Regions from separate parts of the Trichocoleus sp. DQ-A2 genome, predicted to be linked through region 3. Evidence: predicted binding sites of a transcription regulator. Region 3 holds the regulator's gene; each other region holds the start of a gene.
What was found. Region 3 encodes NtcA, which controls nitrogen genes in cyanobacteria. Its sites were predicted from a motif close to TTTGTANNNNNNNNTACAAA; they were not measured.
Positions count from the first base shown of each region.

Region 1: NC997_RS21970 (DUF4278 domain-containing protein) is a predicted target of NtcA. The motif match lies at 1,573-1,592, and genes of this name have one in related genera.
Region 2: NC997_RS08905 (DUF4327 family protein) is a predicted target of NtcA. The motif match lies at 1,793-1,812, and genes of this name have one in related genera.

Region 1 is NZ_JAMPKD010000026.1:6,068-9,214, forward strand. It holds gene acnB (bifunctional aconitate hydratase 2/2-methylisocitrate dehydratase) at 1-560, opposite strand, end outside; gene NC997_RS21970 (DUF4278 domain-containing protein) at 1,009-1,434, opposite strand; gene NC997_RS21975 (hypothetical protein) at 1,868-2,512, shown strand; gene NC997_RS21980 (DNA cytosine methyltransferase) at 2,651-3,147, shown strand, end outside.
Region 2 is NZ_JAMPKD010000007.1:149,914-153,060, forward strand. It holds gene NC997_RS08895 (hypothetical protein) at 68-409, shown strand; gene NC997_RS08900 (hypothetical protein) at 657-1,049, shown strand; gene NC997_RS08905 (DUF4327 family protein) at 1,471-1,713, opposite strand; gene NC997_RS08910 (glycoside hydrolase family 3 N-terminal domain-containing protein) at 2,009-3,147, opposite strand, start outside.
Region 3 is NZ_JAMPKD010000008.1:202,346-205,492, forward strand. It holds gene NC997_RS10220 (DUF3084 domain-containing protein) at 1-896, opposite strand, end outside; gene ntcA (global nitrogen regulator NtcA) at 1,144-1,815, opposite strand; gene fabI (enoyl-ACP reductase FabI) at 2,195-2,971, shown strand; gene hisB (imidazoleglycerol-phosphate dehydratase HisB) at 3,125-3,147, shown strand, end outside.

The DNA of each region.
Region 1 (3,147 bases), on a different contig from region 3:
TGGGTTGCGGGAGATAAATCGTCGGTGTTCGTCTCTCCGGGCACCTTGAAGACGGTGACGGTAATCGCTTCTGGCAAGGTGGGGCGACTGGTAAACCACTCCGCCGCCGCCCAAGCGTCAATGACTTGCTTGGCATAGGAATTCGTCTCGGACAATTCCAAGACATCGTGGAAGGCATCATACACCAGCATGATTTTGCTTAAAGCTGTTGCGGCGGCTGATGCCAATTCATCGTCAGATTTGAGTAAATCTATCAACGATTGCACGTTGTAGCCGCCTACCATTGTTCCCAGCAGTTCTACTGCATAGATGGGGGTAACTAAAGGGCTAATGGTTTCACCTTTGGCGACAGCGGTGAGAAAGCCAGCTTTCACGTAAGCAGCCGGATCGACGCCTGGAGGAATGCGATCGCGCAGCAATTCCAACAATGTCTCTTCTTCACCGGCTGGAGGATTTTTCAACAATTCGCACAATTGAGAAGTCTGCTGGGCATCCAGCGGCAGTGGTGGAATTCCGAGTGCCGCCCTTTCAGCGACGTGTTGACGATAAGATTCAAGCATTTTCAACTCTCCTAGTCTCAGCAAAATTTGGGGGCGGTAGCGCTTTTATCGCATCGCTTTTGTGTTCTCAATCGGGAGGATGCGATTCACACGCTTTTGCCCTCGATAGGTAGAAGTCAACACAAGGTATGGCGCTACTACTTAAGTCGCAGATCAACTTTATTAATTATTGTGAAAAAATGGAATAAAATTTGTAGGATTCGCTGCAACTACCCTTACCCGTAACGGTTGATCTGGCAGGATACATTCCCATAAAAAAAGGGCGATCGCTCTCTATCGCCCACGTAGCTTTATAAACCAGGAATCCGTCGTCTTCAGCTTTGAAGATTTCGTGCTTAGATAAGATTTTACACCTAAAGGGGGAGGAGTGCGCTCCTTCACTCTTTACGGTTGAGTCAGCAGTTACTGCTGACTCAACCGCAAGCACCGCCAGATATTCCGGAAACTCCTAGAGGCACAATGTCAGTTGCTTCGACTCTGCTTCTAGAAGGCGAATTAGATTTTCGTCACCTTTGGCTTTAGCGACTTGTATCCGATGTTCCAGGCTGCGGTGGATATTCGCTAAGTGACTTTTAGCGGCGTTATCCAACACTTTTCGCCGACTTGTATCGGTTGGCAATTTCCAATCGCCTAGAGGTGCCATCCCTTCGCATGAGATTTGCCTCTCTAGAGCATCCCTAGTCGTGCCGGTTTTGCCGATGAAGTAGGGGACTCCCCGATAGTTCAAGTTAACAATCGCATCGGGAACTGCAATATGTCTGGGATATGCAACGTTGTAAGTCTGTCCCCGATACTTCCCCACAATCTCGCTTTCGGTTACTTCCAGCGTGGGTGAAGTTTTTTCGTAGCTGACGCCGCGATAAGAGAGTTTCATAAGTTTCGCCTCCGATTGAGTTTCCTGAGTATTTGTGACTAAGCAAGGCACGCTGCTTCGCGATCGCGCTCTACTTTTATTCCCCAGAGCCACTGACGGCTATGAATACTCAGTCAGTGGTGAACTAGCTAATTTATTTCTGTATCTATTTTTACATTTTTCCTTTTAAAGTGTCAATTTTTAAGAGATTTTAAGAAAATCTTTTGAGCGATCGCCAGGAAGTCGTCCAACTTACTTCCTCGGCGGCTGAGGCTAACTGCTTGACCTGATTCAGTTGCTGGGAGAAGCGACAAGCCGCTGTACAAATCGGGAAACAATCAATGGTTAATCAACGACACTAAAAATATTCGATAATCTTCTATCGGAAGTATTAAACCTTATCTACCTCCTAGGAAGGATAAAGAAGTCTGTTTTAGTAGTGCCAAGAAAAATTATGAAACTCAAAAGCTTTTCCGCGTTACAGATTGTAATCAAAAGAACTGCCTTTCTAATCATTGCGGCTTTCGTGCTGGTTGTGGTTTTTGTGAATCGGGCGAATGCAAACGGGGCGGAGTTCCTGGTAAGTAACGGCAATAATTTCGATGTCAATGAAATTCAATTTAAGCGAGTTGAATATGTCGGGCAATGTCCGGGAACTGTGATGAATCCGGGCACCAGAAAAGCTCAGTTTGTTTCCAAATCAACTCCACCCGCACCGAAAAGAAAAGTGACAATCCGGAACGTGACTCAGGGTATGAAGAGTAATCCTTATCCCTACACGAGCAGAGGTTACAGCGAAGGGCAATATTCTCAAGGCGTTGATTTGAGTCTGGGAAATAGCCATCAAACTCGTACTTTTGCAGTTTTAGAAGGCGAAAATAAGTTTGAGTATGAAATTAAAGAAGGAGAAAGAATAATTGAACAAGGCACTTTTAGAGCGGAAGTTTCTGTAAAAGATGTTGGAGTTTTTCCCCGCGATACCATTTGTGAGGAAAAATTAGAATGTCGGGACGATGGAGACTGTTACGACAGAAACGGAAAGAAGAGAGGAAGTCGCCAAAGATGCTATACAACTAATACCTGCCATTGTCCTGACTAATAAAGCTTATGTGGCTGGCAAGTCATGGAGGAAATACAAGCGATCGCCTCGCCACTGGTAGATTGACGTTTCAACTCAATCCGTGATGAAAATAGGTATGCAGTTCGATAGATACACATTTGCCAGCACATGCAACAGATGTCTCTCCCTTTGAATCTACCTGGTATTGAGCTAGACGAGGTTGTTTGGTTTAAGGAAATCTTGCGATCGCTCGACGTCAGCCGTTGCCCAGCTTGGCCCGATCAATTTGGTAAATCTCTTCATAGATGGCTTACTCAACAAGGAGTTTCTCCCATTAGAACCCTGAGCTTGTTCTCTGGTGGTGGTGGGCTGGATATTGCCTTCCATGACGCCGGGTTTGATATTGTTGAGATGGTTGAGCTTGAAGCCAAATATGTACAGACATTAGAAAAGAACTCGATGCCAGGGAAATGGCTAGAAAATTCCAAACCAATTTGCACTGATATTAAAGAATTTATTCCTAGCCCCGATCTAAAAGTAGATTTCATCATCGGCGGTCCACCGTGTCAAACCTTCTCAGCAGCAGGTCGTCGAGCATCCGGGGTTGCCGGAACGAGCGATTCTCGCGGCACTCTTTTTCAGGAATATGTCCGTTTATTAAAGATGCTTCAGCC
Region 2 (3,147 bases), on a different contig from region 3:
TGTAAATGCTGTCTGTTCTAAGTTATGAGTGATAAGTTGATTCACAATTCAAAACTCTTGATTGCTCATGTCTTCTTCAAAACTCATCCTCAACTTAGTTGAAGGTTCTGTTTCCTTCAGCTTTACGCCCCAGGCAGCCCAAGATTTACAAGGCGCGATCGCTCAGTTGATGCAGAGTCTCAAAGTCATTGCAGGTGGCGGCGGCAAAACCAATCCCCAAAAACCAATGGAATATCGATACACGGGGGATGTCTTTCTAGAGATTTTCTGCAATCCTAATATCTGGCCGACTCCCTTTGCCGCTAAAGTTTTGATCTCCCTCCGAGATGACCGCATTCGCCTGACTACGGAGGCAGAACTCACTCGCTTAATTGAGGATGTTAATCAGTATTTAGAACAGATGGGCTAAAACTGGGCGGGCAAATGGTTTCTTTAGATTCTTTCTTAGGACGGATGCTACTCCCCTAAGAAGTCAGCAAAATGTCCCTTTGTGTGTACTAAATGGTAGCATTAAGACGCCAGATCCTGCGTTTGTTTACTCGCTTGGCGGAAAGCCGAAAGCTAGAAACTTAAAAGTGAGTGGTGCCGAGCGGTTATTTATCGAAAGCGATCGCTAAGGGCTGTCTAACCTTCATTCAATCTGACTGATTTATCTAATGAACTCTAATAATCTGCTGGAGTTAGTACAAAAAGGATTTCGCGTTACTTTGGGTGCAACCGCTTCTCTAGTTGAGAGCGTACAAGACACTCAAAAGCGAGAGCAAAATCTTGAGCTGTTAAAGTCAGACGTCAATCTGGTGGTTCAACAACTAGCAGAAAAAGGAGAGATTACGGAGCTTGAAGCCCGCACTTTCCTGAATTCTCTAATGGCGCAAGCCAATGATGCAGCTAGCACACAATCTTCTGGAACTCCGAGCCGCCCTGCGACAACGCCGGTGACAACGGTTGCCCAGCCAGATACGCAATTGGAGCTAGAGGAGCTAACTGCACAAATTGCTGCAATGCGAACTGAGTTAGAAAAGCTGCGCGACCCCAACTCAGGGATTTAGGTCGGGGATTGCTAGCAGCTTTATCAAAGCATTTATTAGGCTTGCTCCTAGTAGCCTATCCGAAGGTTTGTGCTGAGCAAAACGAAGGAGTTGAAGTGTTGTCACGCATCTCGGTTTGAGCAGAGATCCTGCAAAGAGATTTGCGCGATCGCAGCGCGATTGTTGATGACAACGTTACGCCAACGCTCCACAACGTTTTGCTCAGAATGGCATCTTCACTTTTTGGATAGGTCTAAGAAGCGAACTTAATTATTCGCACTAGAAAGAATCAGAATATTCTCCAAACCAGGCTAATTAAGAATCAACAGGTGAAAGAATAAAAGCAGTCTTTCCTTAAGTTGAGACAAGCGTGGAATCAAGCTTGTCCTGAGTTTCACTGTTTCCAGTGGAACTGTAGGATTGTCTTAAAGGTAAAAAAATATCAATCGTTGTCCCATTGTTCTTGCCCCATCAGATCGCCGATGCGATCGCGGAGTAAGATATTGCATCTTTCTAATTCACACTCAACACAAACCCACTCCCGTGCAGGGATGTACTGGCACAGAACGTAGATGGGTTGCTGACGAGTCACAATTCCTTTCTCCACCAATTGACGGGCTTCTTCTTGAAGAACGTCGATGGAGTATTGCACAGATGATTTAGGCGGCATTATATCAGCAGTCATGGTCTCAGCCTCGAAACTAACGAGCTACGACTATAACTTAATATAATCCAATACTGCTTAGCGCGGAAATAATTTTTGAACAGTATATCAAGTTACAAATGAATTTATTCGTTTAATAAGGATTTCAAAAGTCAGGGAACTTTGACATAAAAATATATCCTTATGCTGATGAAATTGTTGAAGAACGGGTCTATTTATAATTAAGCCTGTATTTTCAAATTGAAGACACTGTAAATAATCGGTGATAACGGTTATGACATTGATTAACAAAATTAATCAATGTGCTGCACAGTTGCTAAATGCTTAGAGCTGGGGCACCGAACAAAACTTCAAGGGCGATCGCCTGAGCTGCTGGCATCTGCCCGTAAGAAAACACACAAGGGATATGCGGGGGCAGGTGTGGAAGAAACTGTTCCAGAAGATAAGGACTGCCGTAAATCACTAACGCTTGGAGTTCGGCATTTCCTAAGAGTTTTTTAAACAAGTCCTGAGCCAACGGTGTCAAGCCAGCACTGCCTCGGAAAGGATTCCCACGGATGAACAGCTGGAGTAGGGTTGGTTGGGCGTTTAAACCCGATTTATGATAAAACACCCAGCCAGGAATTAAGGTGGTGTGGGGATCGAGTAGTTGGAGTTGATAGCCGTGCTGTTTGGGCAGAGCCACAGCCGGTGCTTGTTTATCGAGAAAATCACAATTCAGGGTGTCATCCACCACGATTAAGTTGCGTAAGTTGCCCTGACTGGGAAGTAAAGGAATTTCGCCATGAACGACGAGCGCCTCTCGCACGATGTTGGCAGATGTGGCGAGGGCGTGTGGTTGAGCTAGTTGGAGGAGATGGGGAGGGAATGGTGAAGGCGCTGGTTGGACTTCAGGCGCGATCGCCTCTACAGGCGGTTGTGCTGTGCCTTGTTGGACTCGGCGCTTGGCTGTCCAGATACGCTCAACAGACGCACGAATTCGCGCCTCTGAAATGCGTCCCTGTGCTACCGCGTCGCACACCGCTTGGATAGCACCCGCAGGATCGACTGGCATCAGCAAAATATCTGCGCCGGCTTCGACAGCTAAGACTGGAGCTTCATTTGCTCCATAGCGGTTGGCGATCGCTCCCATCACCAATGCATCGGTAACAATTAATCCTTCAAATCCCAGCTGTTGCCGCAGCAGTTGAGTCAAAATCGGTTGGGAAAGGGTGGCAGGGCGTTCGGCATCCCAAGCCGGGATCAGGAGATGGGCACTCATTACGGCATCTACACCGGAGGCTGTACCTGTACCGATTGCTTCTTGAAACGGCAGTAACTCAATCTCAGCCAGTCGTGCCGGGGAATGGGGCAAGACGGGCAAATCTAGATGGGAATCCACCGCCGTATCGCCATGTCCGGGAAAATGCTTAGCAGTCGTTAACACCGGATAAGCTTTCGCCCCCCGGATGAAAG
Region 3 (3,147 bases):
AGTTCTTTAAGGCGATTTTCTCGCTGGGCAATCACCTCATCTCGTTGAGAAATTTTGTTGTCAAGTAGAGATAAGGCTTTGTCTCGCTGGGCAATTTGCTCGTCGCGATCGCTCAGGCTCTTCCGAAAGGCAGCAAGTTTCTCATCAAGTTCGACAAGGGCTTGATCCCGCTTGAGAATTTGCTCATCGCGTTGGCTAATTGCTCGGTCTTGCTGGGCAATTTTTTGGTCGCGCTGAGTCACTTTCGCTTTGAATTCAGTAATTTCAGCTCTGACTTGATTTCGCTGCTGGAGGAGTTCTTGGCGTTCTGCTTGAAGTTGTTGGATTTCCGAACGTAGCGTCTTGGCTTGCCCTGAGACAGATGTAAGCTGTTTTTGGGTTTGCTGAAAGCTGCTGGCAACCCGGGTCAGTTCGCTTTGAGTCTGATTTAGTTGCGCCTCCGTCTGGCCTTGTTTAGCCAGCGCAGCTGCCAAAGATCGATTAATCGCATCTAAGCGCTGCTGAGCGACAGATTGCTGGGTGCGAGCTTGAGCGAGTTCCTTCTCGACTTGCTCTTTTTGGGCGGCGGTTTTAGCAAGTTCGCTTTCGGTTTTCCGTTTCTGCTCGTTCGCTTTGGCAATATCCTTACTGGCTGTCTTGAGTTTTTTCTGCACTTCTTGGAGTCTAAAAACTCCAATCCGCAATTGTTCGCTTGTCGCAAAGATGATTGTCAGTGTTGAGGCAGAAATCGTTAGTCCCGTTAGAATCGTTACTAAAACAGCTGTTTTGCGGGGACGCAGATTGAACAACGACAGGCGTGCTTTTCCCACGCGCGTGCCAATGCGATCGCCTACCGTTGCGATGACGCTTCCCAACACTAAAATAGACAAAATCAGGAAGAGCGCACTGTCGGTCATTGTCTGCTACAGTCATTCCAGTTACAGCCTATCGCATCGCAGGCTAGAGAAAGGGTTAACAGGAATTAAAGATCGAAGGTGAAATCGGAAAGGTTAAAGGTTGGAAGGTTGAAAACTATCCGCTTAAAACCTGACACCTTTTAACTCAACTCCCGACTAAATGTTAAAACTGGATAACCTGCTCGCGCTACCATGCCGTTTTAACCAACAACCTAACCTACAACCTGACGAGAGCCTCTAGCTGTTTTCAAGTAAACTGCTGACTCAGTGTAACTGGGTTGTGTACCGTAATTTTTTTCTTGTGGATAGAAATCATTTTTTCCTCCCGCAAATCTCCCAGTAAGCGGGTGACAGTTACCCTGGTGGAGCCGATTGCTTCTGCGATCGCTTGATGAGAAAGCTTCAGATCGATCGTAATTCCATTGGCGGTAGGAACGCCAAAATCACGGCACAGAATCAATAGAAAACTCACCAAGCGCGATCCCATATCTCGGTGAGCTAATGTCTCAATCATCATTTCTGTTTGCAAAATGCGCGAAGAAAGCCCTCGCAGCATCAACATCGATAGCTCCGGATTATCCTTGAGCGATTGCTCTACCTGATCGATCGGTGCCGAAAGCAGCTCCACTGGCGTAAATGCTACAGCGTGATAAAACCGATCCGAACGATGCCCTGTAATTAAGGACAGTACTCCAAAAACGCTGTTTTCTCGCAGCAGCGCCACGGTAATTTCTTCCCCAGCTTCATACACGCGAGACAGCTTTACTGCACCTTTGAGCAAAAAGTATACACGTTCAGCCGGGTCTCCTGGGAAAAAGATCGTCTTGCCCCGCTCAAAAGTTTCCACCACGGGTGGAAACGCCCCACCTCCCAGTTGACGGAACACAGCTGCTAGCGGTCTATCTTGCGTCACTACCACTTCCTTTTTCCTAAATGCTGCCCTACAGACTTCTGCAACTTTCTGTCGGAGGAACTTTAACCATAGCAAAACAACTATGAGAGTTTTCTGACATTAGACACAGATAAACTGACTTCCGGGTGGTTTTTGTGCTATTTGATACAAAATTTTAAAGTAGTTTCCTCCGCTACCTTCTTTAGCTCTCTCCCCGCTCAAGGCAAGTAAGATTATGACGGAAAATGTTGATATCTTGACAGTATCTGCGCCATCGGGTGGGATGCATGGTGAGTAAGGAGGCACGATCCTTACCCGTACTAGACAGCCTCGCTCCGGGCGATCGCGATCTTGAATACTCCCCTAAATCGGATATCCTCTAATATTGCCTTCAAAATCGACATTTATGCTAGATTTAACCGGAAAAAACGCCCTAGTCACCGGCATTGCCAACAATCGATCGATCGCCTGGGGGATTGCTCAGCAACTGCACCAAGCGGGTGCGAATCTAGGAGTGACTTACCTGCCAGACGACCGAGGTCGCTTTGAAAAAAAAGTGGCAGAGTTGGTAGAACCCCTCAATCCCAGCTTGTTTTTACCCTGCGATGTCCAGAATGAGACCCAAATTCAGTCTACATTTGACGCCATCCGCGATAAGTGGGGCAAGCTAGACATCCTGATCCATTGTCTTGCCTTTGCGAACAAGGAAGATTTATCAGGTGATTTTAGTACCACTACCCGTGCTGGCTTCACCCAAGCTCTAGAAATTAGTACCTATTCGCTGGTGCAACTTGCCGGGTCAGCAAAACCGCTAATGACAGAAGGCGGCAGTATTGTCACGCTGACTTATCTAGGCGGCGTTAAAGTGATCCCCAACTATAACGTGATGGGAATTGCCAAGTCTGGACTGGAAATGAGTGTCCGTTACCTGGCATCTGAGTTAGGACCGCAGAATATTCGCGTGAATGCAATTTCGGCAGGTCCCATCCGCACTTTGGCATCGTCGGCGGTAGGTGGCATTCTGGATATGATCCATCACGTTGAGGAAGTGGCACCGCTGCGACGCACTGTAACTCAGAAAGAAGTGGGAAATGCGGCTGCTTTCTTGTGTAGCGATTTGTCAAGTGGCATTACAGGTCAGGTGCTGTATGTCGATGCCGGATACGAGATTATGGGGATGTAGAAAGAATCAAACATTAAAAATTAAAAATTAAAAAGCAAAGATTCTGCTAACTTTTAATTTTTAATTTTGCATTTTTAAGGCTTTCGCGTCTCCCAGATGCTCAGTAAAGTAGGATAATAAACTTAACTTTATTTTCTTGAGTGAGCATCTGCGATGCAGGCACGCGATCGCCAATT